Regions from separate parts of the Noviherbaspirillum agri genome, predicted to be linked through region 1. Evidence: predicted binding sites of a transcription regulator. Region 1 holds the regulator's gene; each other region holds the start of a gene.

Region 1 (7,974 bases):
TTTCGGCATAGCGGCGAATGTTTGCTGCGGAGGGAGTATTCTGGGCGAGCGCATTCAGGTACGTCAGGCCACCGACTTCCTCGGCCTTGCCGCTTGTGCTGAGTGCTTCGAAAACAGTAATGACGTCAGCCGGCTTCGTTGCGTTGATCAGCTTGACGATGTGTTGAAAAATGATGCGGTGGTCATATCGGTAAAAATCGTCTTCGCCCACGAAGTCGGCGATACGATCCCACGCTGCGTTATCGAGCAGCAGACCACCCAGTACAGATTGTTCTGCCTCAATCGAGTGAGGCGGAACGCGAAGTGCTTCTAGTTGCGGATCAGCTCGGTCATTCATGGCGCGAATTATACCCGCTTAGCCCCTCTGTTTTCGGCGCCAAAGACGGTGAACGAGACTTTATTTTCCAGCTGTCAACTCGGTGCTTGACAGACATGCGACAAGTCGGCAAAAAGCAAAAAAGGCCGGAAAACCGGCCTTTTTTCGCACTGTAAAAAGCAGTATTACGCTTGTTCGCCCAAAACGGAAACAGTCACATCAACAACCACGTCTGTATGCAAGGCAACCGAGATCGTGTGGTCGCCAACCATCTTAAGCGGACCTTGCGGCATGCGAATTTGTGCCTTCTCGACTGCGAAACCTTGCTTGGTGACAGCTTCAGCGATATCTGCATTCGTGACAGAACCAAACAGACGACCATCGACACCAGCCTTTTGGGAGATCTGAACGGTCATGCCGCTCAGTTTTTCACCTTGCGCTTGAGCTGCTGAGAGCTTCTCGGCTGCTGCCTTCTCCAACTCGGCGCGCTTTGTCTCGAATTCGGCGACCGCTGCCTGCGTAGCGCGACGTGCCTTGCGTTGCGGGATCAGGAAGTTACGTGCATAACCGTCCTTTACCTTCACTACATCACCCAGGTTGCCGAGGTTGACGACTTTTTCCAACAGAATGACTTGCATGTTTTTCTCCTATTTTCCTCAGTCGTCAATCAGGCGTTGTGCAGATCGGTGTAAGGCAGCAACGCGAGATAACGTGCGCGCTTGATCGCCGTATCCACCTGACGCTGGTAGTGCGCTTTCGTGCCAGTCAGACGCGCCGGCATGATCTTGCCGTTTTCCTGGACGAAGTCCTTCAGCGTGTCGACATCCTTGTAGTCGACTTGCTCAACGCCGGCGGCGGTGAAGCGGCAGAATTTCTTGCGCTTGAACAGCGGATTTTGCTGTTGGCGCTTTTGCTTGAGTTTGCTCTTATCGAATTTTTTACCGAATGCCATGGTTGGCTCCTGTATCTATTGATCTGGTGTATATGTCTCGAAATCGGTCACGTGAAAGACCAGGGTTTTACTATTGCGGTTCTTCCGTGCAAGAAACCCTGTCAACAGCAACTTCGCTCCCAACTCAACCTGATTGAATCTTCCCGAAAGCTCACCTGCGACAATCGCGGCAACTTCGAATTCAACCTGGCGTGGGATACCTGCCTCAACTAGGTCCGATGCATGATGCAGTTTTGCAGATACGATCGGAATGCCAGCCGGTGTGTAACGCAACACGTCACGTTCAACAATGGTGGCAATCAAGCGAAGCTGGTTCACGCTCCTCGTCTAGCAATTACGCTGCAGAGGCCTCGGTACGTTGGCTCTTGGCAGCATCTTCCTTCTGCACAGCCTTCATCATCGGAGACGGCGCGGTCTCGGCCTTCTTCATCTTGACGGTGAGGTGGCGCAGGACAGCATCGTTAAACTTGAAGCCGGTTTCGATTTCAGCCAGGGTCTCGCTGTCGCATTCGATGTTCATGCAAACATAGTGCGCCTTCGCCAGCTTCTGGATCATATATGCCATCTGGCGGCGGCCCCAGTCTTCAACACGGTGGATCTTGCCGTTACGGGCGGTGACGATGCCCTTGTAGCGGTCGATCATCGCGGGCACTTGTTCGCTTTGGTCCGGATGGACAATAAAAACGATTTCATAATGACGCATGTAATCTCCTTGTGGTCGGATTAAACGCCCACCTCGGCGTCAAGACGAGTGTGGGAAGAGGAAAGCCCGACATAATAGCTTGAAGACAAAGAAACTTCAATGCTTTCAAACCCTTAATCCTCCTCAGCAATCCAAATCCCAAATAGTCGGAAATAGCGTCATTTAGGGCTTGCATTCACATAATGCCTGTATAAAAATACAGGCTGTCTATATAAACAGCGCCAATTGGCGCCGGGTTTCCACCATGATCAAATTGACCGCCCGCCAGGAACAGATCCTCAACCTGATCCGCGAAGCTATTGAAAACACCGGCTTCCCGCCTACTCGCGCCGAGATTGCCGCTGAACTTGGCTTTCGCTCTGCCAATGCCGCGGAGGAGCATCTTCAGGCGCTCGCACGCAAAGGTGCCATTGAAATATCACCCGGCACATCCCGGGGAATCCGCTTGCGCGATATGCATGCCAACGGCGCATCGAGTCGATCCGCCACGCGCCAGATGGCACTCCCTCACGCGTCTTTGATGCAGCTTAGCCTGCCCCTCGTCGGTCGTGTAGCAGCTGGCTCCCCAATCCTCGCGCAAGAGCATATTGAGGCCACGTATAGCGTCGATCCGTCACTGTTCTCCGCAAAGCCGGACTACCTGCTGAAAGTCCGGGGACTGTCGATGCGCGATGTCGGAATTCTTGACGGCGATCTGCTTGCGGTGAAAAAAACCGACAATGCAAAGAATGGCCAGATCGTTGTGGCGCGACTGGGTGATGATGTCACCGTAAAACGCTACAAAAAGTCTGGCTCCATTATCGAACTTTTGCCGGAAAATCCAGATTTCGAACCGATCCGGGTCGATGCAAACGAGGATAGCTTTGCACTGGAAGGCTTGGCCGTAGGTTTGCTGCGCGCCTGGGGCTAAATGTCTTTTTTGCCATAACGACTCCAGGCAAACCAGCGGAGCAACCAGGTATAACCGTAAGGCGCCCTACGGCACTGAGGCTACACTGAACAAGTCCCGCGATGGCACGTGCCGGAATTCGGGACGGAGCGCAGGGCGCAAACCGGAGCCATGGTCGGACCATTGCAGGGATTTGCGACGCTATGAACAGTCGGAAGCAGGATGCGCGACGCGCGTGAACATTTTGCTTAGCCCTAAGTGCGCAGTTTCACCAGAATCTGGCGCGCGATACCTCGCAAGATATTGACCTCTTCCGTTTCGAGCTGAGCACGCGAAAACAAACGCCTCAGGCGAGGCATTAGTTTCTTCGGATTCGCCGGATCAAGGAAATCGATGGCGACCAAGGCTTCTTCCAGGTGGGCATACATGCCTTCAACTTGCGCAAAGCCGGCAGCTTCACCCTGAAAACCGATTGGCGCTACCGGAAGGACGTCGCCACATGTAGCCATCCTTGCTTCGTATGCAAGTACTTGGGCAGCCTGTGCAAGGTTTAACGAGGAATAATCCGGGTTGGCCGGGATATTGATCAGCGCATTACACTTCTCGATGATTTCATTCGGGAGACCGTAGCGCTCGCTCCCGAAGACAAGCGCGGCATTCAGACTTGACTCTGCGGCGATCTGCTCCGCGAGAACGCGCGGCGTTAGCAATGGCGGAGAAAACTCTCTCAATCTCGCACTTAACGCTGCTGCAAAATTGCATCCTTCCAGCGCCTCCTCTATGTTTTCAACGATTCTTGCGGTCGCGAGGATATCCTGCGCGCCGCTGGCGAATGCGACAGCCTCCTCTTGCTGGAGCGCATCAGGGAAGCGCGGATCGACCAGCACTAGCTGCGAAAAACCCATCGTTTTCATTGCGCGTGCAACAGCTCCGATGTTACCGGGATGACTGGTCTGGACGAGCACGAACCGAAGGCGGTTAAAAAGAGGGGTATTGGTTTGAGGCTGGTTCATTTAGAATAGCGGGATTGCGCGGCAATCGTTTCCTGGGACTCATTCGGTTTGCCGCATCGCTCATTAATTCATTCTCTTGCGGGGCTCCGGCGCGGTAGCGAACGGTACCGCCATTTTAACGGAACATCCTATGCATCCCATGCTCAATACGGCGGTGAAGGCCGCTCGCCGGGCCGGTTCGCTCATTAACCGCGCCTCTTTCGACATCGAACGCATCAAAGTCACCGAGAAGGGACACAACGACTTCGTTACTGAAGTTGACAAAGCCGCCGAGCTGGCGATCATCGAAGTTCTTAAAACCGCCTACCCTGACCACGCAATTCTGGGCGAGGAAACCGGCCCTTCTGCCAACCTGCACGACGAGAATGAAAACGTCTGGATCATTGATCCGATCGACGGCACCACCAACTTCATCCACGGCTTCCCGCAGTATTGCGTCTCGATCGCGCTCCAGCACCGTGGGCAAATTACGCAAGCGGTAGTTTATGATCCTTGCCGCAATGACTTGTTTACGGCTTCCAAGGGTGCCGGCGCATACCTGAATGACAAACGCATCCGCGTCAGCCGCCGGGACAAGATGAGCGAGGCGTTGATCGGCACCGGTTTCCCCTTCCGGGACATGGAAGGTCTGGATGAGTATCTGAAGATGTTCAAGGTCATGACAGAGCGCTGTGCAGGCTTGCGTCGCCCCGGCGCTGCGGCATTGGATCTCGCTTATGTTGCGGCCGGCCGCCTCGACGGCTTCTTCGAAAAGGGCCTGCAGACCTGGGATATGGCTGCGGGGGCGCTGCTTATTACGGAAGCGGGCGGTATCGTGGCAAATTTCTCCGGCGAGTCGGACTACCTGTACAAGGGTGACGTGATTGCCGGCACACCGAAAATCTTCGCACAGATGGTCAATCTCTTGTCACCCTTCGCAAAATAAGGCCGCCGCAATCATTCCCGCCAGAAGAAATCCGCGTGGACCGCGTACGGCGCTGTCCACGCCCTGCGTGATCGAGGGTTCCACTTTCCTCCATCGCGCATTCGCTTCTTACGTTCCGCCTCATCCAATCTGCACGCCTTTGATTCCACTGGTCTCGTGATGGCGCGCAGTCCTTTTTGTACTGATTAAAATGACTTTTAAAGAGCTCGGCTTGTCCGACGACATTGTTCGCGCCGTTACAGAACACGGCTACAACACTCCCACTCCAATTCAATCGCAGGCTATCCCCGCCGTACTCGGCGGCGGGGACCTGCTTGCTGGGGCGCAGACCGGTACCGGCAAGACTGCTGGATTTACCTTGCCGATCTTGCAGCGTCTTTCGAAAAACGCCCGTTCTGCGGGTGGAAAGAAATCCATTCGCGCCTTGATTCTGACGCCCACGCGGGAGCTCGCGGCACAGGTTGAGGAGAGTGTCCGCGTCTATGGAAAGTACCTGAAGCTCACCTCGGCCGTGATCTTCGGAGGAGTCAATATCAATCCGCAGATGAAACTGCTGGCACAAGGCGTCGACATTCTCGTTGCCACATCCGGCCGCTTGCTCGACCATATGCAGCAAGGCACGGTTGACCTCACCCATATTGAAATCCTCGTCCTGGACGAGGCCGACCGCATGCTGGACATGGGCTTCATCCGAGATATCCGCCGTGTTCTCGCGGCGCTTCCGAAGCAGCGCCAGAACCTGCTGTTCTCTGCAACTTTCTCCGATGAGATCAAGGCACTCGCCGACGGCCTGTTGAATGCGCCGGCAATGATCGAGGTCGCCCGGCGCAACTCCACCGCCGAGATCATCGAGCAGAAGGTGCACCCGGTCGACCGCAACCGCAAGCATCCACTGTTAAGCCACCTGATCAAGGAGCGAAACTGGTTCCAGGTGCTGGTCTTCACCCGCACCAAGCACGGCGCCAACAAGCTGGTCGAGCAGCTTGGCAAGGACGGTATCAGTGCACTCGCAATCCATGGCAACAAGAGCCAGGCGGCGCGTACGCGTGCTCTGGCGGAATTCAAGGATGGTAGCCTGCAGGTGCTTGTCGCGACCGACATTGCAGCGCGCGGAATTGATATTGACCAGTTGCCGCATGTGGTCAACTACGATCTGCCCAACGTGCCGGAAGACTATGTGCACCGGATCGGCCGCACCGGGCGGGCCGGTGCCGCAGGCGAAGCCGTATCGCTTGTCTGCGTGGATGAGCACGATATGCTCAAGGGCATCGAAAAATTGATCAAGCGCAGCCTGCCTCAGGAAATCATCCCCGGGTTCGAACCCGACCCGAATGCCCGTCCGCAGCCGATTCAGCTTCGAAGCGGGAACCCTCCCCCGCGCAACCGCTCGCCACGAAGCAAGCCGGCAAACAAGCCTGCGAACAAGTCGCAAACCGGTACGGGAAACAGACCCGCTCAAGTAAACAAGAGCGCAGCGAAGCCTCCGGCCGGAAAGCAAACGGCACCGCATCGTAGCGGCGGGCGAGGTCGTTAAGCCTCCAAGGATTGCAGCGTACACAAATGCGCGCTGCATAATCCCAAGAGGGGCACTTCGCCACTCAGCAGCGCAAAAGCGCAAGCAGGCAAGCAGGCAAGCAGCCGTATTTGATCCAATCCGTTGCCGCATTAAAATGGCGGGCTATACATGTTGACGAACGACATGCCACCGTCACACAGAAAGATTGGAATGGCTTCAAAACCTGCCGTGAAACCGGAAAACGACGCGCCCCCATCCCGACTTGATGCGCTGCTGGAGAAGCACACTCCAATGATGCAGCAATACCTTCGCATCAAAGCGGAGCATCCGGACACGCTGGTGTTTTACCGGATGGGAGACTTCTACGAGCTCTTTTTCCAAGACGCTGAGAAAGCCGCCCGCCTTCTCGGCATTACGCTGACCCAGCGCGGGAGCTCCAACGGCAACCCGATCAAGATGGCCGGCGTGCCGTTCCACTCGGCTGACCAGTATCTGGCAAAGCTGATCAAGCTCGGCGAGTCTGTCGCCATCTGCGAGCAGATCGGCGATCCCGCCACGAGCAAGGGCCCGGTCGAGCGCAAGGTTGTGAAGGTCGTCACACCGGGGACCCTGACCGATTCCGACCTTCTGCCCGAAAAGGCCGACCGACCGCTGCTCGCGCTTTGCGTCACGGCACAGAGGAAAACGGCAACAGTAGGCCTGGCGTGGCTGTCTCTCGCCAGCGGGGCGCTCAGGCTGATGGAATTTGCCGGCGACGCCCGCTCCTTCGATACGCGGCTGAGGCAGGAGCTCGAACGGATAGCCCCGGCAGAGATCCTGTTGACAGACGAGGCCGGTCTGATATCGACGCAAGGCGCCCCAGGCAAGCTGACGACCGTTCCACACTGGCATTTTGATAGCGCCAGCGGTGAGAAGGCATTGCTCGAACAGCTTGGCGTTGCCACACTCACCGGCTTCGGCGCAGATGGTTTGAGTGCCGCGGTTGGCGCTGCCGGCGCGCTGCTTCGCTACGCACAATCAACGCAAGGCAAGGGGCTGCAGCATGTGCGCACCCTCGCCGTCGAGGCAGAGAACGAGATTATCGGGCTGGATGCCGCTACCCGACGCAACCTTGAACTGACCGAAACCATTCGCGGCCAGGAAGGTTCGTCCGCTTCCCCTACCCTGTTTTCGCAGCTCGATCACTGCCGTACGCCGATGGGTTCACGACTGCTGCGCCATTGGCTGCACCACGCCCGCCGCGACCAGGAAGTCGCGAAGGAACGACATGCAGCGATCAACGCGCTGATGCGCACGGACGCTTCATCGGGACTTTCGGCTACGCTCGCCGCAGTGCCGGACATCGAACGCATCACCACACGCATTGCCCTGCTGTCTGCGCGCCCGCGTGACCTTGCGGGACTTCGTAGCGGCCTGCAGCAACTTCCCTCATTGCGCGCCTATGTCGCCATGTGCAACAAGGATGCCGACGCGCTGCTGCTGAAGTCGATTCATGACGCGCTCGCCACACCAGGAGAGTGCCTTGAGATACTCGAACGCTCGATCGCGCTCGAGCCGGCTGCCATGGTGCGTGACGGCGGCGTCATCGCCCGCGGTTTCGACAGTGAACTGGACGAACTGCGCGCACTCTCGGAAAACGCAGGCCAGTTCCTCGTCGACT
Region 2 (7,974 bases), on a different contig from region 1:
TTCCTGCTGTCCCGCTCCGGCACCACGCAGATGGGGCACATGGTGGCGCAGCGGCTCGGCATGTCCTTGCTGGCACGCTGCACTGGCAAGCACTTCCTGCTGCTGACCGGCAAGGAGCGCATGATCCTCGAGCCGCAGCTTGCGGCGCCGGCCGACGATGTGCTGCGGCTGGCATGAAATGGGCACCGTGCGGGATGTGAGCATGTATCCATGCAGCTGACAGATTCGATCCGCGACGCCTTCCTGCTGCTGCTTTCCGGCGATGCCGGACTGTGGCGCATCATCTGGGTCTCGCTGAAGACCTCCCTGGTCGCATTGGTGATCGCCACGCCGTTGGCGATCGCTGCCGGCTATGCGATTGCGATGCACCGTTTTCCGGGACGCCGCTTTGTCATCTGGCTCGCGCAGGCGGCGCTGTCGCTGCCTACCGTACTGATCGGCCTGCTGCTTTACCTGATGCTGTCGCGCCAGGGGCCGCTGGGTGAGCTGCGCTGGCTGTTCTCCCAGCCCGGCATCATCGCCGGCCAGATGCTGATTGCCTTGCCGGTGCTTACCGCGTTTTCGCTCGCCGCCATCCAGAGCGCCGACCCGCGGCTGGCGGAGACGGCCATTGCGCTCGGCGCTTCCCGCTGGCGCGTGATGCGCACGGTGCTGCATGAAGTGCGATTCGGAATGATGGCGGCGATCATTCACGGCTTCGGCCGTGTCATCTCGGAAGTCGGCTGCGCCATCATGATCGGCGGGAACATCGCCGGCGAAACACGCACCATCACCACAGCGATTGCGCTGGAAACCAGCAAGGGCGAGTTTGCGCAGGGTATTGCGCTGGGTATCGTGCTGGTCTTTGTCGCACTCGTCATTAACGCCTTGCTGGTCTTGCTGCAGGGCGATCCGCGTCCGGCCCGGGGAACCGCATGATGGGGGGGCGAATGACATCCTTGCTCGTGGTTCACCGCCTGAAGAAATCCTTCGGCGAGCGGGTGCTGTTCGACATCGATGTGCTGACCATCCGGCAATCGAGCGCCTGCGTGCTGACCGGGCTGAACGGGGCAGGGAAGAGCACGCTGCTGCGCATTCTTGCGGGTTTGGAAAGCGCCGAGGTTGGCAGCGCCGAGTTCATGGGGGAGAGCGTACGACTCGCCGTCCATCCCGCGTATCCCAAAGCCATGCGCGAACAGGTCGTGTATGTGCACCAGCATCCGGTACTGTTCTCCACTGGCGTTGCGGACAATATCGCCTTCGGCCTGCGAGCACGGGGCCTGCCGAAGCGAGAAATCGACCGGCGTGTGGAGCAGGCGATGGATTGGGCGGGCGTCGCCCATTTGCATGCGAGCAAGCCGCACACCTTGTCCGGCGGCGAGAAGCAGCGCGTGGCGCTGGCCCGCGCCAAGGTGCTGGAGCCGAAATTGCTGTTGCTGGACGAGCCGACCTCCAGCCTCGACGGCGCCGCACGCGAGCAGGTCATCGCCTTGATTCCTTCGCTGGTCGCCGCAGGCAGCAGCGTCATCATGGCCTGCCACGACCGCGACCTGATCGCCTTGCCCGGTGTGCAACGGCTGAAGTTGCAGGACGGCCGGCTGCAGGCACGCCAGAATCGCATGCGCGTTGCGTGAATGGGAACGTTCGCGGCTTCTGTGGTTGTCCGTCGTTGACCGTCGCCGTTCGTTCTGAACTTTGGACTTGCCCCTTCATCGAACCTGCTTGTCGCTGCAACTAAGCTGAGTAATGGAGGCCAGAATGGATACCGAGATGAGCGAAAACCGTGGCGCCTTTCCCGTGGACCGGCCGGTCGAAGCGCTGCTGCGGGACCACAACCTGTTCCGCAAGCTGGCGGACGCCTTTACACGCAGCCAGGACGAGGAAGTCAGGAAGCAGGCGGCATTGCAGATCCTGTTGCTGCTCGACAGCCACACGCAGCTGGAAGAAAGTGCGTTTTATCCGGCGGTGCGCGACGTCGATCCGGCGATGATCGACCACTTCCTGCAAGAGCACCAGAGAACGGATGACATGCTGCAGCCTCTGCGGACGGCGCCGCTTGACGACCCGCAGGCAGAGCAGTTGTTGCGGCAGGTCATCGACATCACGCTGCACCACATGCAGGAAGAGGAAACGCAGTTTTTCCCGAAGCTGCAACAGGCACACCTCGACATGGCCGATATCGGCCTGCGCATGCAGGCGGCCGAGGCGAATTTCTCGCATGTCGAGGCGCGTACCGGTCAACAAGGTCCGCGGCGATAGCGTGAATGAAGCGCCTGAAGATGTGATTGAGTCCGCACGGTGATGAAAGCTCTGCGGCCGCAGTGCATTCATGCTGCATCGTGGCGCTTCGGCAGTCTCTCCTTTGTGAAGCGTTCCCGGCTTCCTCTGTACCTCGTTTCCTGCACCGCTATGGCAGGGCGATTCTCGACTGGATTTTGAGATATCTCTTCATCGCGCTTCCTGAAACTCCTGAAGATGGACACCTGTCGACAAGGAGAAGCTGGCATGTTGAGCGCATTCAGATCACGTCTTTCCCGGGCGGCGGCACTTGCCGCCGTTTTGCTGCTGGCACAGCTTCCGGTATCGGCGCAGCAGGTGCTTCGCCTGTCCACGACGACCAGCACGGACAACTCCGGCCTGCTGCAATACCTGCTGCCGTCCTTCGAGGCGGAATCCGGACTGAAGGTGCAGGTGATCGCGGTGGGCACCGGTAAGGCGCTGGAGCTGGCAAAGAACGGCGACGTCGACGTAACACTCGTGCACGCACGCAAGGCGGAGGACCGGTTCGTGATGGAAGGCTATGGCGTCAACCGCCGCGACGTGATGTACAACGACTTCATCATCGTCGGGCCGGATAATGATCCCGCCGGCATCCGCGGCATGAAGGACGTCATCGCAGCGATGAAGAAGATCGTCGACACCAATGCGCGCTTCATTTCTCGCGGCGACAATTCCGGTACCGACCAGATGGAGCAGGCTTACTGGAAGGAGGCCGGTGTGAAACCGTCAGGCAGCAACTACGTCTCCGCCGGGCTCGGCATGGGACAGGTACTGACGATGGCGCAGGAAATGCAGGCCTACACGCTGACCGATCGCGCCACCTACGTTGCTTACCGCGCAAAGACAGGACTGACAGTGGCCGTCGAGGGCGACGAAAAAATGTTCAACCCCTACGGCATCATCGCCGTCAACCCGGCAAAGCACCCGGACGCCAACTACAAGGGGGCGATGCAACTGGTCAAGTGGATCACCTCGCCAGCCGGCCAGCAGCGCATCGGCGAGTTCCGCGTCGATGGCCAGCAGCTGTTCTTCCCCATGGCGCAAAGTCGTTGAGCGACGCGCTGCCGTCGCACCGAGCCGGCGCACGCTGGCCCGGATGCAAGCGCGGGAAGGTAGCGCTGATTCTGGATTCCGCTTCAGGTTTTCCTGCCGATCATTCCCGGCCTTCCGGCGGATGCCTCGCCGTCCGCTATCCCCCTTTACCTCTGCTGGGTGGAAAGCTAAGTTGCTTCACGGATTAACGTGAAGCAACCTAAAATACTCCATCCTCAACAGAAGCCCAACGGCAAACACCCCTCCTGCGATGTACAGCTACATTCTCCTGCTTCACATCCTAGCCGCCACCGTCTGGACCGGCGGTCATCTGGTGCTCGCGACGACGGTGCTGCCGCGTGCGCTCGCTGCGCGCGACCCGACAATCCTCCTGGCGTTCGAGTCGGGATTCGAGCGCGTCGGCATGCCGGCGCTGTTGATCCAGATCGCGTCCGGTCTGTGGATGGCGCAGTCGATGGTGCCCGACGTGCGGATGTGGTTTTCCCTTTCGAGCGCGCCGGCGATGCTCATTACGTTCAAACTGGCGCTGCTGGCAATTACGCTGATCACGGCGCTGGATGCGCGCTTGCGCATCATTCCGACGCTCAGCGCAGAAACGCTGCCTGCATTGGCGCGCAGGGTGGCTCTTGTCACGACGGTGTCCGTGCTCTTCGTCGTGGTCGGTGTGTCATTCCGTGGCGGATTGCTTGTTTGACACCGCCTCGCAAGAGGGCGATGCCACGCCGGGCCGTCTGCGCACGTTTCGACAGTCGGTCAGCCACCTGCCTTGATTTTACTCAACGGAAAAATTTCCTTAGAGATCATGGACATAAGGTGGCTTATCCCTACTTATCCACAGTATTGACCACAGCAAATGTGAATAAGCTGTGCACGGCACCGAGCGATCAGTGGCGCGCGCCGCTGTCCATGCCGCGGCCTGTCTTTTGCTGCAATTCATCGATGCGCTCGGAAGCCTGTGCTTTCGTCAGCGTGTCATCCATCTCTTCGCCTGCTTCCTCGGACAGTGTTTTCAGGTAGGACCGCTGGGCGCCTGTCATCGGCTCGTCGCCGGTCGTCCAGTCTTTCGGATCCTTCACCATGTTGCTCTGCTGCGCATCCTCTTGCGTTCGCTTGTCCATTTGTTTCTCCTCTGCTGACAGTCAATCAACGCTTGCATGGTGGACTGTATGTTTGTACAGTTAGTTCCTCGGCATCGCCGTTGTAGGAACGGCGAGCGGAACGGAAGGCGAGGGATGTTGTGTTCGCAATCCTTGCCAGGAAAGGAGGGGAGATGAAATGAAAACAGGAAGTGCGTTATCGCACCTGAAAGAAGGAGAGCTTTGCATTGTCACGACACCAAAGGGTGAGTTCGAGGCGCGATGGAGCGTGGCAAGCTGGTGCTTCTATCACCTCGATCGCGGCACGCCGGTTGTCTTGCGCGCGGAGGAGATCGACGAATGGCGGCCGGTATCGGTCGCAGGACATTGAACTGGCAAGGCATCCCGACGCCTGACCCGTTCCTTCATCCGCCATGCTCGATGGCGTGGCGCAATGCGCCGAAGCGTCTGCGGTATTGCGCCGGTGTCAGGTTGACGTGGCGCCGGAACAGCCGGCTGAAAAAGCCGGCGTCTTCATAACCCACTTCGTTCGCAATCTCTTCCACAGGCTGCTTGCCGGATTCCAGCATCTGCTTGGCTTCTTCGAGCCGCAGCGTATGCACGTATTCGAGCGGCGACATGCCGGTCGCCTGCTGAAAACGCCGCTTGAAGGAGCGCTCCGCGATTCCGGACAGCGCAATCATTGCATTGACCGGCGCAGGTTCCGCGTAATGGTCGGCGATCCATCGCTGGCAGCGCGCGATCAGCGCATCTTCCGTCTGCCGCGTTTGCGCGAGACGGGCGAAGGGCTGTTGCCCGATGTCGTGCCAGTCGATCATGTTCAGGCGAGCGGTCTGCATTGCGATGTCGACGCTGCACAGGCGTGCGATGAGATAGAGCGCCAGATCCAGCCAGGTAGTGCCGCCACCTGCCATGATCAGCCGCTGTCCTTCGCCCGACGCAACGAGCGCGCGCTGGCGTCGGACCTTGATGTTGGGATAGCGGCGGCTCATCAGGTCGCAATAAGCCCAGTGCGTCGTCGCCTCGCAGCCGTCGAGCAGACCCGCCTCGGCAAGAAGGATGGCGCCGGAACAGGCGGTTGCCACGATCTTGCCGGCGGCGTAACTTCTGCGCAGGCAGTCGATTTCCTCTCGAAAGCGTCCGTCAAGCGGTTCGCCCGGAGGCACCGTCAGCTCGGGCACACATACCACATCCATCTGCGCGCACAGGTCCAGTCCGCCTTCCGGTGACACCCGTACATTGTTTCCTATTACGAATGCACTGCCATGGCAGGACAGGATTTTCGGCAGGATCACCTGCCTGCCCGGTGATCCCTCGCAGATGACGTGCCAGTCGCGCCCCGCTGACATGAACAGGTCGTACATGCCGTAAACCACGGAGGCCGAGGTTTCCGGGAACGCTAGGATCGCGACCTGTATCGGTGCTTTGTCATCCATGGCCGATATGTCCGGTTGATTACCGAAATGGCTTTAGTGGCAGGGGCATGCCGGGTTTACCTTGAAGGCTCGCATCGAAGTAGCCAGACACGCAATGCCAATGCCCCGACGTTTCCCTGCCGCGTTCTGCGCATGTCCTGGTTGCTGCTTCCGGGGGCAAGGATCTGCGCCGCTACCGGCTTTGACAGTGCGGATCGCCTCACAGTGCAAGCTTTCCTGCGCCGATGCACGACGTATCGCCACCACCTGTCTGAAGGAGACACATCATGAGCCAATATCGCCAACGCCTGCCGCAGCTGAGTGACCGCCTCTTCATCACCGATGGCGGGCTCGAAACCACGCTGATCTTTCACGAGGGCATCGACCTGCCGTACTTTGCCGCATTCGACCTGCTGAAAGACGAAGCGGGGACCGCGGTGCTCGAGCATTACTACCGCCGCTACGCCGACATGGCGGCCGAACGCGGTGTGGGCCTCGTGCTGGAAGCGCCGACCTGGCGTGCCAATCCTGACTGGGGAGCGAAGCTCGGCTACGACGATGCCGCGTTGAATGATGCGAACCGCAAGGCGATCTCGTTGCTGCTGCGCATCCGTGCCGCGTACGAGACGCCCGCAACGCCCATCGTCATCAGCGGCAACCTGGGCCCGCGCGGTGACGGTTACCGGCCTGACTTGCGGATGACGGTGGCGCAGGCAGAGAACTATCACCGGGCGCAGGTGACATGCTTTGCCCGGACGGATGCCGACATGGCCGCCGCATTCACGATGAACTATGTCGAGGAAGCAATCGGCATCGTCAAGGCTGCGAAGGCGTGCGGCATTCCGGTCGCAATCTCCTTCACTCTGGAGACCGACGGACGTTTGCCATCCGGCGATACCTTGCAGGATGCGATTGTCCGCACCGATGACGAGACTGATGCGTATGCCGTGTACTACATGCTCAACTGCGCGCACCCGACACATTTTGCACAGCGGCTTGAGGAGGGCGGCGCATGGACCGACAGGATTCGCGGCTTGCGCGCAAATGCATCCCGGCGCAGCCATGCGGAACTGGATGAGGCGGCCGACCTGGACGATGGCAATCCCGGCGAGCTCGGAGACGCGTACGGCGCCTTGTACCGCTTCCTGCCGCGGATGACGGTGGTCGGCGGCTGTTGCGGCACCGACCATCGTCATGTCGGAGCGACCTGTGGCGTGATGGAACGACGCTTTGCGCCAGGCAAGACAGCCTTGGCCGCATGATGTACCGCTGTTGTTTCAGCTAAAAGCGCGCCGCGCTGTTTGCTACCATGGAAGCAGGCTGCATCGTGGTTCCATCGTGGGCCGAAAGCGCGATGCCGCCGAAGTTCCGGCTGCGGATGGCTTGCTGGAGTGGGCTCGAACAACGCCGTCGCGCGCAGCGCACCTGGTCTGATGAACGGAAAGGAGCGTCATGTACAAGCACATCCTGTTGCCGACCGATGGCTCGGCATTGTCAAGGCAAGCCGTGACGAGCGGCATCCTGTTTGCAAAGAACACGGGCGCCACCGTGGTCGGTGTCCATGTCCTTCCTTCTCCGCATCCCGACCAGCTGGAAGCATGGATGCATCATGACGCGCACTTCATTGACCGGCGCCATGCCTTGTTCGAGAAGTTTGCGAACGAGCACCTTGCCTTTATCTCGAACAGTGCGCTGGCCGAAGAGGTCCCGTGCACTTGCAAGCTGGTGAAGGCGGATGAGCCGTATCTCGGCATTATCAAGACGGCAGAGCAGACGCATTGCGACCTGATCTACATGGCGTCGCATGGCTGGAAGGGCGGGGAGCAGCAGCTTCCCGGCAGCGAGACGCTGAAGGTGCTGGTGCACAGCAGGATCCCGGTGCTGGTGCACAAGCCCAGTCAAGGCGATTGACCGGCAGCTGACGGGTAGCTGACCGCTTTTCCAGTGGCATGTAAAGCGCACAATGCACCCAATCCATCCCGCCCAACTTGTCACGCAGCTTGGCGGCACCTATTCGGCGGAACTGGGCATCGACCTGTCCGATGGGAGCGCGGCGGAGATCCAACAATGGTTCCTTGCCGCCATCCTGTTCGGGGCGAGGATTTCCGAGGAGCTTGCGGAACGCACGTATCGCGAGTTCGAGCACGCCC
Region 3 (7,974 bases), on a different contig from region 1:
CGATCAGCTCTTCAGTCTGCTTGGCGGACAGCGGCAGCGGAGGAATACCGAGCGCGGCGCGTTCGGCGACGTGTTGGCGATATGCTTGTAGCATGGGTCGTTCTCACATGTTGGTGGGTTTAAGATTCGGTGCGCACTCGCATGAGCTGGCCGGTACTCCACAGCCAATGCGGTAATCGGCAGGCGATTATACCATTGCATGGCATCAAGTCTTCTATATGATATAAGACCAACATTGCATGGAGCTTACGAATTTTTCTTCTGTGCGCACCCTTCCCGGCATGCCCCTTCCGGCTCGATGCGATGCTCCAGAACGCCATCATCGGCCAGCAGCAAGCAACCTCTCCCAAAATTCAGCGATTTGGAGCTATTTCCGTCTGAACCTGCCAAGTGCGCAGATAGGCAATGACTGCATTGGCCGCCTGTTCCCGGATCGCCGTCGAAATCCTGTTTTCGCGGTAATAACCGTGCTTCATGCAGGCGAACGACATTTCGACGACAAGGGTGGCAACGTCCGGATCCTCCGGAAGCAGGAGTGGCAGCTCCTGTTGCCTCAGAAAGAGCCGGATGGCGTGTGCAATGTGGCCGATTGCCGCCTCCTGCGCGAGGTAGGACGCGCGGCTGAACGGGCCGCCCAGAATCAGGATGCCGGCGACAGGATTTGCATCGTAATAACCCGACACCGCGTCAATCAGCTGCCGGACCAGTTCCTCCCAGTCCCTTGATGTTGTTTCTATGAAAGCTTCCGCAATCACCCGTTCCACCCGGGACAGATGGATCTGTGCCAGGTGTGCAAAAAGCACGTATTTGTTCGGATAGAACTGGTACAGGCTGGCGCGCGGCACGCCGGATTCCTTGGCAATTTCCGGGATCGAGGCCTCTTCCGGCCCGACGCGGATCAGCAGGCGCTCGGCCGCTTCCAGTGCGAGAGCAACCCGTTGCCGGGAGCGCTCCTGCAGCGGCGGGCGGGCTGCGGAGCCCAGTTTTATTTCATCGGTTGTGAGAAATCCGATTGCAAGCGAAGCTGACATAAGTTATGTTTTTTGCAAAACCTGACAAATGTTGGATTTTAATCGGCAATGTCGGTTTAACAAAAGACAAGAGCACTGAACAAAATGCCGTTGGCGAGGTGCGCGAGGCAGCCAGTAAGCCTAGGGCTGAAGATCGCAGGCGGCGTTTTGGCAGGTGCTCAAAAAAACGAGGAGACAACAATGAAGGCAAACCAGCGTGTCTGCGTCATCGGCGCAGGCCCGAGCGGCATTACGGCCGCAAAGAACTGCGTGGCGGCCGGGCTCGACGTCGTCGTCTTTGAAAAGAACGACAAGGTCGGCGGCAACTGGGTGTTCAACTCGAAGACGGGCCACTCCAGCGTCTACGAAAACACCCACATCATCAGCTCCAAGGTCTGGTCGGAATACGAAGATTTTCCGATGCCGGACGATTACCCCGATTATCCGAATCACCGCCAGCTGCAGGCCTACTTCGAGTCCTACGCGAAGCATTTCGGCGTGATGGAGCAAATCCGCTTCAACCACACGATCCGGCATGTGACGCGGCTGTCTTCCGGCGACTGGAAGGTCGAATATCTCGATGCCGGCGGCCAAGAATGCGAGGAAACCTTCCCCATCCTGATGGTCGCCAACGGCCACCACTGGGATCCGAAATATCCGGAGTTCAAGGGCAAGTTCAGCGGAAAACTGATGCACTCGCACGACTTCAAGGGTGTGAATGAAGAATGGCGCGGCAAGAACGTGCTGGTGATCGGCGCCGGGAACTCCGCCTGCGACGTTGCGGTGGAAGCGGCGCGGATTGCCGGCAAGGTGTGCATGTCGATGCGCCGCCCGCAGTGGTTTGTGCCCAAGTTCATCTTCGGCCAGCCATCGGACGTGTTTGCCGCCAAGAGCGCATGGCTGCCGAAAAAAGTCCGGCAGGTGGCGATGGGCAAGCTGCTCCGTCTGCTGCAGGGCCCTTACAGTCAGTACGGCTTGCCGACGAATGTGCATCCGCCGCTCAGCCACCACCCCACCCTCAATTCCGACCTGCTGGATTTCATTCGCCACGGTCGCATCCATCCGCGCCCCGGTATCCGCCGGCTCGATGGGGAGATCGTGGAGTTCACCGACGGCACGCGCGAAGCCTTCGACATCATCTGCGCCTGCACCGGTTTCTGGACCACTTTCCCCTTCTTCGACAAGAGCTTCATCGACTTCAAGCATGCGGAAAAGGTGCCGCTGTACCGGAAGATGATGCATGCCGAATATCGCAACCTGTATTTCATCGGCCTGTTCCAGCCGATCGGCTGCATCTGGCCGCTGGCCGACTACCAGGCGCTGCTGGCGTGCATGGAAATCCTCGGAAAGTACCAGCGTCCCGCCGGCATGAAGGCCGCCATCCAGCATGAGATCGAGCATCCGCACTTCGAGTTTGAAGGCGGGCAGCGGCATGCGGTAGAAGTCGATTACCACCTCTTCCGCAAGGAGCTCGGAAGCGACCTGCGCGAAGCCGGCATCGATATCGGCAAGCCACCGGCCGGCATCAAGTCGCGCTACAAGAAAGCGCCGCCGATTCATCTGCGAAAGCAGGTACAGGCGGCCTGAACATGGATGCGACCATCCTGTTCGTGCATGGCATGTGGAGCCAGCCGTGGGTTTGGGACAACTGGATGAGAAGGTTCGAGTCCCGCGGCTACCGATGCATTGCACTCATGCTGCCCGGCCACCGGCCAGGCGACCCGGATGCGGCGCTGGAGCGGCTCGGCATCGAGGAGTATGTGTCGGCAGTGGAGCAGCAGGCGCGACAGTATCCCGCGCCTGTGCTGGTCGGCCATTCGCTCGGCGGGCTGATCGTGCAGCAGGTTGCCACGCGTATGCGGCTGTCGGCCGCGGTGCTGGTGAACACCGCGGTGCCCGCCCCGCTCTTTCCGCTGCGCCCGGCCATGCTGCCCGGGCTGGCGCGGCATTTCATGCGATGGGGATTATGGCGATCCTCCTTCCGGCTGTCGGCATGGGAGGCGAACCACCTGCTGTTCAACGCATTGCCGAAGCATGAGCGCCGCGCATGCCATCGGCGGCTGATTGCCGAATCTGGCCGCGTCGCTTACCAGGTCGGCTTTGGCCCGCTCAACCTTGCCGGATCGAACCGTGTCGATCGTGCCAGCATCCTCTGTCCAATGCTGGCCTTGTCCGGCGGAAAGGACCACATCATCCCGGTCGGGGCAAGCCGCCGCATGGCAGCCTGGTACGGTGCCCGGCTCGATTACCGGGAATACGCGCAGCATGCGCACTGGATGCTGGGCGAACCGGGCTGGGCGCAGCGCGCGGATGAAGTGATGGACTGGCTGGCGCTGTGTCGCGCACGGGGCATTGCCGAAGCAAGAATGCGCACACTCAACAGAAAAGCAGGATAACGGCGGTATCGATAGCCTGACAATCAACCCGCCTGTCATGCGGCTGGCCAAAGGAGGAAGGGCAATGAACAGAAAAACGATTTTCATCACCGGCGCAGCATCCGGCATCGGGCGCGCCACCGCGCTGCTGTTTGCACGCCGTGGCTGGCATGTCGGCATTACCGATCTGAACGAGGATGGCCTGGGATTGCTGGCCCGGGAAATCGGCGCCGGGAATTGTTTCGTTCGACGATTGGATGTCACCGATGCGGAAGGCTACGGCGCCGTTATCGACGACTTTGCGCGCAGCACACACGGCCGCATCGATGTCTTGTTCAACAATGCCGGCATCCTGTACATGGGGCCGTGTACCGAGATCGACCTGCAGCAGCAGTTCCGGCTGGTCGACATCAATATCAAAGGCGTTCTCACCGGCATCCACGTCGCGCTTCCCCACCTCAAGCACACGCCCGGCGCACGCATCCTCACCATGTGCTCTGCCTCCGCCTTTTACGGTACACCGGAGCTTGCCGTCTATTCCGCGACCAAGCATGCGGTGCGCGCGATCACGGAAGCGCTGAGCCTCGAGCTCGAGCGCGACGGCATCGTCGTCAGCGACATCTTTGCGCCGTACGTGAATACGCCGATGGTGACCGGCGCCGCGCGGCAGGCGCACAGCATTTCCGTGATCGGCGTGAATGTAAAAGCAGAGGATGTGGCGGAGACGGCGTGGCGGGCGGCGCATGGCAAGCGGGTTCACTGGCGCGTCCATTACCTCACGCATGCGCAGGCGGCATTCTTCTGGGCCTTCCCTTTCCTGAAACGTCCGCTGATGAAATACCTGTGCCTGCCGCGCAAACCGCAGCAGGCGGACTTGCGCGCTGAGAGCTGACGAGGCAGGTTGTGAAAAGCATTGCGCATTGTGCGGTCCGGATGCTGAGTTCTCCGGCTGCCGCGACAACGCCCGGTCAGCAGGCGAAAACATCGAGGTTAGTTGTTGCTTCGCTGCAAGCAGGTTTAATAAAATCAAATACTGTGTTTTTGTACAGTATAGACTTACTTCATGCCTGCCGATCTGCCTCCTCCCGCGCTTCCTGCTTACGCCGAGCTCCAGTGCGTCAGCAATTTCACCTTCCTGCGCGGCGCCTCCCATGCGGAGGAACTGGCGATGCGCGCCGCCAGGCTCGGCTATTCGGCGCTGGCCATTACCGATGAATGCTCGCTGGCGGGCGTCGTGCGCGCGCATGTGGAAGCGAAGCAGCTCGGGCTACACCTCATCATCGGCAGCCAGTTCGAACTGGTCGACGGCAATGGCAGCCCGGCCTTTTCCCTGATCCTGCTGGCGAAAAATCGCGAAGGCTACGGCAACCTGTCGGAACTGATCACGCTCGCGCGCACCCGCGCGGACAAGGGTTTCTACCGTCTTACGCCGGAGGACTTTACCGAACCGGAATCCGGTTATACCCACCTGCACAGCATGCCGGACTGCCTGGCGATCCTGACGCCGCGGCATGGCATTGCCGCCGATGAACTCGCCACACAGGCTGCGTGGATGCGCAGCAGCTTCCCCGGTCGCGCATGGATCGCGATGACGCTGCTGCACCGGGCCGGCGACGAACAGCATCGCGCGGTGGTCGAACAGGCGGCGCAGGCATCCGGACTGCCCGTTGTGGCAACCGGCGATGTCTGCATGCATGTGCGCTCGCGCAAGCCGATGCAGGACACGCTGACTGCCATCCGGTTGCGCAAGCCGATTGCGGAATGCGGTTACGACCTCGCGCCGAATGCGGAACAGCACCTGCGCTCGCGACTGCGGCTCGGCAACATCTATTCAGCAGAGGCACTGTCGGAAACAGTACGCATCGCGCAGCTGTGCACGTTTTCCCTCGATGAATTGCGCTACGAATATCCGGACGAGCTGGTGCCGCCGGGCGAGACGCCCGCCAGTTACCTGCGCAAGGAAACCTATATCGGAGCGCAATGGCGCTACCCGGCCGGCATTCCGGCCAAGGTGCAGGAACAGGTCGAGCATGAATTGGCGCTGATCACCGAGATGTCCTACGAGCCGTACTTCCTGACGGTGTACGACATCGTGCGCTTTGCGCGCAGCCAGCACATCCTTTGCCAGGGACGCGGCTCGGCCGCCAACTCGGCGGTGTGTTACTGCCTCGGCATTACCGAGGTGGATCCGTCGCGCAGCCATTCGCTGTTCGAGCGCTTCATCTCGAAGGAGCGCAACGAGCCGCCGGACATCGACGTCGACTTCGAGCACCAGCGTCGCGAGGAAGTGATCCAGTATGTGTACAACAAGTACGGCCGGCTGCGCGCCGCGCTGACCGCCGTCGTGATCAGCTACAAGCCGCGCAGCGTGCTGCGCGATGTCGGCAAGGCGCTCGGCGTGGACTTGGCCATCGTGGACAAGATTGCGAAGTCGCATCGCTGGTGGGACGGCAAGACGGGGCTGTCGGAACGCTTTACCGAATGCGGCATGGATCCAGGCTCGCCGATTGCGCAGCTATGGGCGGACATTGCGGAGAAGATGATGCGATTTCCGCGCCACCTGTCGCAGCATCCCGGCGGTTTCGTGATTGCGCGCGGCAAGCTGTCGCGGCTGGTGCCGATCGAAAATGCATCGATGAAAGACCGCAGCGTGGTGCAGTGGGACAAGGACGACCTCGACGCGCTCGGCCTGCTGAAGGTGGACATCCTCGCGCTCGGCATGCTGTCGATGATCCGGCGTGCGCTCGACATGATCACCGAGCAGCGCGGCGAGCCCTTCTCCCTGCAGGACATTCCGGCGGAAGACCGGGCGACCTACGCGATGATCAGCCGTGCCGATACGGTCGGCGTGTTCCAGATCGAAAGCCGCGCGCAGATGACGATGCTGCCGCGCCTCAAGCCCAAGAAGTTCTACGACCTCGTGATCCAGGTCGCGATCGTGCGCCCGGGGCCAATCCAGGGCGGCATGGTGCATCCTTACCTGCGTCGGCGACAAGGTTTGGAGCCGATTATTTATCCGAAGGAAGAGCTCAAGGCAGCGCTGGAGCGCACCTGCGGCGTGCCGCTGTTCCAGGAACAGGTGATGCAGATCGCGATGGTGGCGGCCGACTTCACCGCCGGCGAGGCGGACCAATTGCGGCGCTCGATGGCTGCGTGGCGGCGCAAGGGGGATCTCGGCCGCTTCCAGGAAAAACTGAAGAACGGCATGCGTAAAAAAGGCTACGAGGACGCGTTCATCGACGCCATCGTGCGCCAGATCGAAGGCTTTGCCGAATATGGTTTTCCCGAAAGCCACGCCGCCAGTTTCGCGTTGCTCGCGTATGCCAGTTCCTGGCTGAAATGCCATGAGCCGGAAGCCTTCCTCGCCGCACTGCTCAACAGCCAGCCGATGGGTTTTTATTCGCCATCGCAACTGGTGCAGGATGCGCGACGCCATCGCGTCGAAGTACGTCCGGTGGATATTCTCAGCAGCGCATGGGAAGCCGCACTGGAACCCGGAACCGGAAGCCGCCCGGCGGTGCGCCTCGGCTTCAACATGGTGCGCGGGCTGTCAGCCGATGCCGCGTACCGGATCGAGGAAGCGCGTGCCGTGCGCGTATTTTCCGATCTGTCGGATCTCGCATTGCGCGCGCAACTGACGCGCCACGACCTGCAGATGCTGGCCAATGCCAACGCGCTGGCCGCACTCGCAGGCAACCGGCGCGAGGCGTTGTGGCAGGCGATTGCCGGCCAGCCGGACAAGGGCTTGCTAAAGAAGGCGGTGATACAGGAAGACGCCGTGCAATTGGATGCGCCTTCCGAAGGCGAAGAGATCGTGGCCGATTACCATGCGCTCGGCCTGACGCTGGGCCGCCATCCGCTGGCGCTGCTGCGTAACTTGCTGCTGAAGAAGCGCTTCCTGCCGGCCGAGGTGCTCAATACTTTCGGCGACCGCGCGATTGCGCGCGCCTGCGGCATCGTCACCGTGCGCCAGCGCCCGTCCACCGCCAGTGGCACCATGTTCGTGACCATTGAAGACGAAACCGGGCTGGTCAATGTCATCGTGTGGCCGGCATTGGTCGACAAGTACAGGAAGGAATTGCTCGGCAGCCGCCTGCTTGGCGTGTTCGGCATCTGGCAATGCGAAAGCGGCGTGCGCCACCTGGTCGCGAAAAGGCTGGTGGACATGACGCCCTTGCTGGGAAGCCTCAATACGCACAGCCGGGATTTTGCTTGAATCAATGAAAAGCCCGCTTTGACAACGCCGGTTGACGTCATGACCGCGAATCGCTGTGAACCGCCGCGATCACACTTCCTATTTGGCGAGCTACTGAAAAATGGATAAATTACCGCAATGAAACCGACCCTCGACATCGCCATCCACCTGCTTCACTCGGCCTCCTCCGGCACGCTTGCCACGCATTCGCTGCAACTGCCCGGCTATCCGTTTGCGACTACCCTGCCCTTTGCGCCGGACGAGCATCACCGCCCACTGTTTCTGGTCAGCGGACTGGCCGAGCATACGAAGAACCTTGCCGCTGACGGCCGCGCAAGCTTCCTGGTCAACAGCCCGAACGGCAGCAACGTGCTGACCGGCGCCCGCATGACGC

The links. The regulator LexA, encoded in region 1, represses DNA repair genes until DNA is damaged. The targets are predictions, from matches to a motif close to ACTGTATNNNNATACAGT.
Region 2: the regulator LexA is predicted to act here: its motif matches at 4,474-4,491, upstream of ACYVIA_RS01640 (DUF3072 domain-containing protein).
Region 3: the regulator LexA is predicted to act here: its motif matches at 4,418-4,435, upstream of ACYVIA_RS02150 (error-prone DNA polymerase).

The regions. Positions count from the first base shown of each region.
Region 1 covers NZ_BAAGWA010000018.1:17,408-25,381, forward strand. The annotation lists gene ACYVIA_RS20210 (replicative DNA helicase) at 1-337, opposite strand, end outside; gene rplI (50S ribosomal protein L9) at 502-954, opposite strand; gene rpsR (30S ribosomal protein S18) at 984-1,268, opposite strand; gene priB (primosomal replication protein N) at 1,284-1,586, opposite strand; gene rpsF (30S ribosomal protein S6) at 1,603-1,971, opposite strand; gene lexA (transcriptional repressor LexA) at 2,216-2,881, shown strand; gene ACYVIA_RS20240 (RNA methyltransferase) at 3,115-3,873, opposite strand; gene ACYVIA_RS20245 (inositol monophosphatase family protein) at 4,004-4,798, shown strand; gene ACYVIA_RS20250 (DEAD/DEAH box helicase) at 4,989-6,332, shown strand; gene mutS (DNA mismatch repair protein MutS) at 6,606-7,974, shown strand, end outside.
Region 2 covers NZ_BAAGWA010000001.1:381,826-389,799, forward strand. The annotation lists gene ACYVIA_RS01610 (formate dehydrogenase accessory sulfurtransferase FdhD) at 1-177, shown strand, start outside; gene ACYVIA_RS01615 (ABC transporter permease) at 211-918, shown strand; gene ACYVIA_RS01620 (energy-coupling factor ABC transporter ATP-binding protein) at 930-1,613, shown strand; gene ACYVIA_RS01625 (hemerythrin domain-containing protein) at 1,738-2,238, shown strand; gene ACYVIA_RS01630 (ABC transporter substrate-binding protein) at 2,485-3,312, shown strand; gene ACYVIA_RS01635 (CopD family protein) at 3,563-4,006, shown strand; gene ACYVIA_RS01640 (DUF3072 domain-containing protein) at 4,197-4,430, opposite strand; gene ACYVIA_RS01645 (hypothetical protein) at 4,588-4,779, shown strand; gene ACYVIA_RS01650 (GlxA family transcriptional regulator) at 4,814-5,845, opposite strand; gene ACYVIA_RS01655 (homocysteine S-methyltransferase family protein) at 6,112-7,086, shown strand; gene ACYVIA_RS01660 (universal stress protein) at 7,277-7,735, shown strand; gene ACYVIA_RS01665 (hypothetical protein) at 7,788-7,974, shown strand, end outside.
Region 3 covers NZ_BAAGWA010000001.1:499,331-507,304, reverse strand. The annotation lists gene acnB (bifunctional aconitate hydratase 2/2-methylisocitrate dehydratase) at 1-94, opposite strand, end outside; gene ACYVIA_RS02170 (TetR/AcrR family transcriptional regulator) at 354-1,031, opposite strand; gene ACYVIA_RS02165 (flavin-containing monooxygenase) at 1,212-2,597, shown strand; gene ACYVIA_RS02160 (alpha/beta hydrolase) at 2,600-3,406, shown strand; gene ACYVIA_RS02155 (SDR family oxidoreductase) at 3,471-4,277, shown strand; gene ACYVIA_RS02150 (error-prone DNA polymerase) at 4,449-7,601, shown strand; gene ACYVIA_RS02145 (HugZ family pyridoxamine 5'-phosphate oxidase) at 7,719-7,974, shown strand, end outside.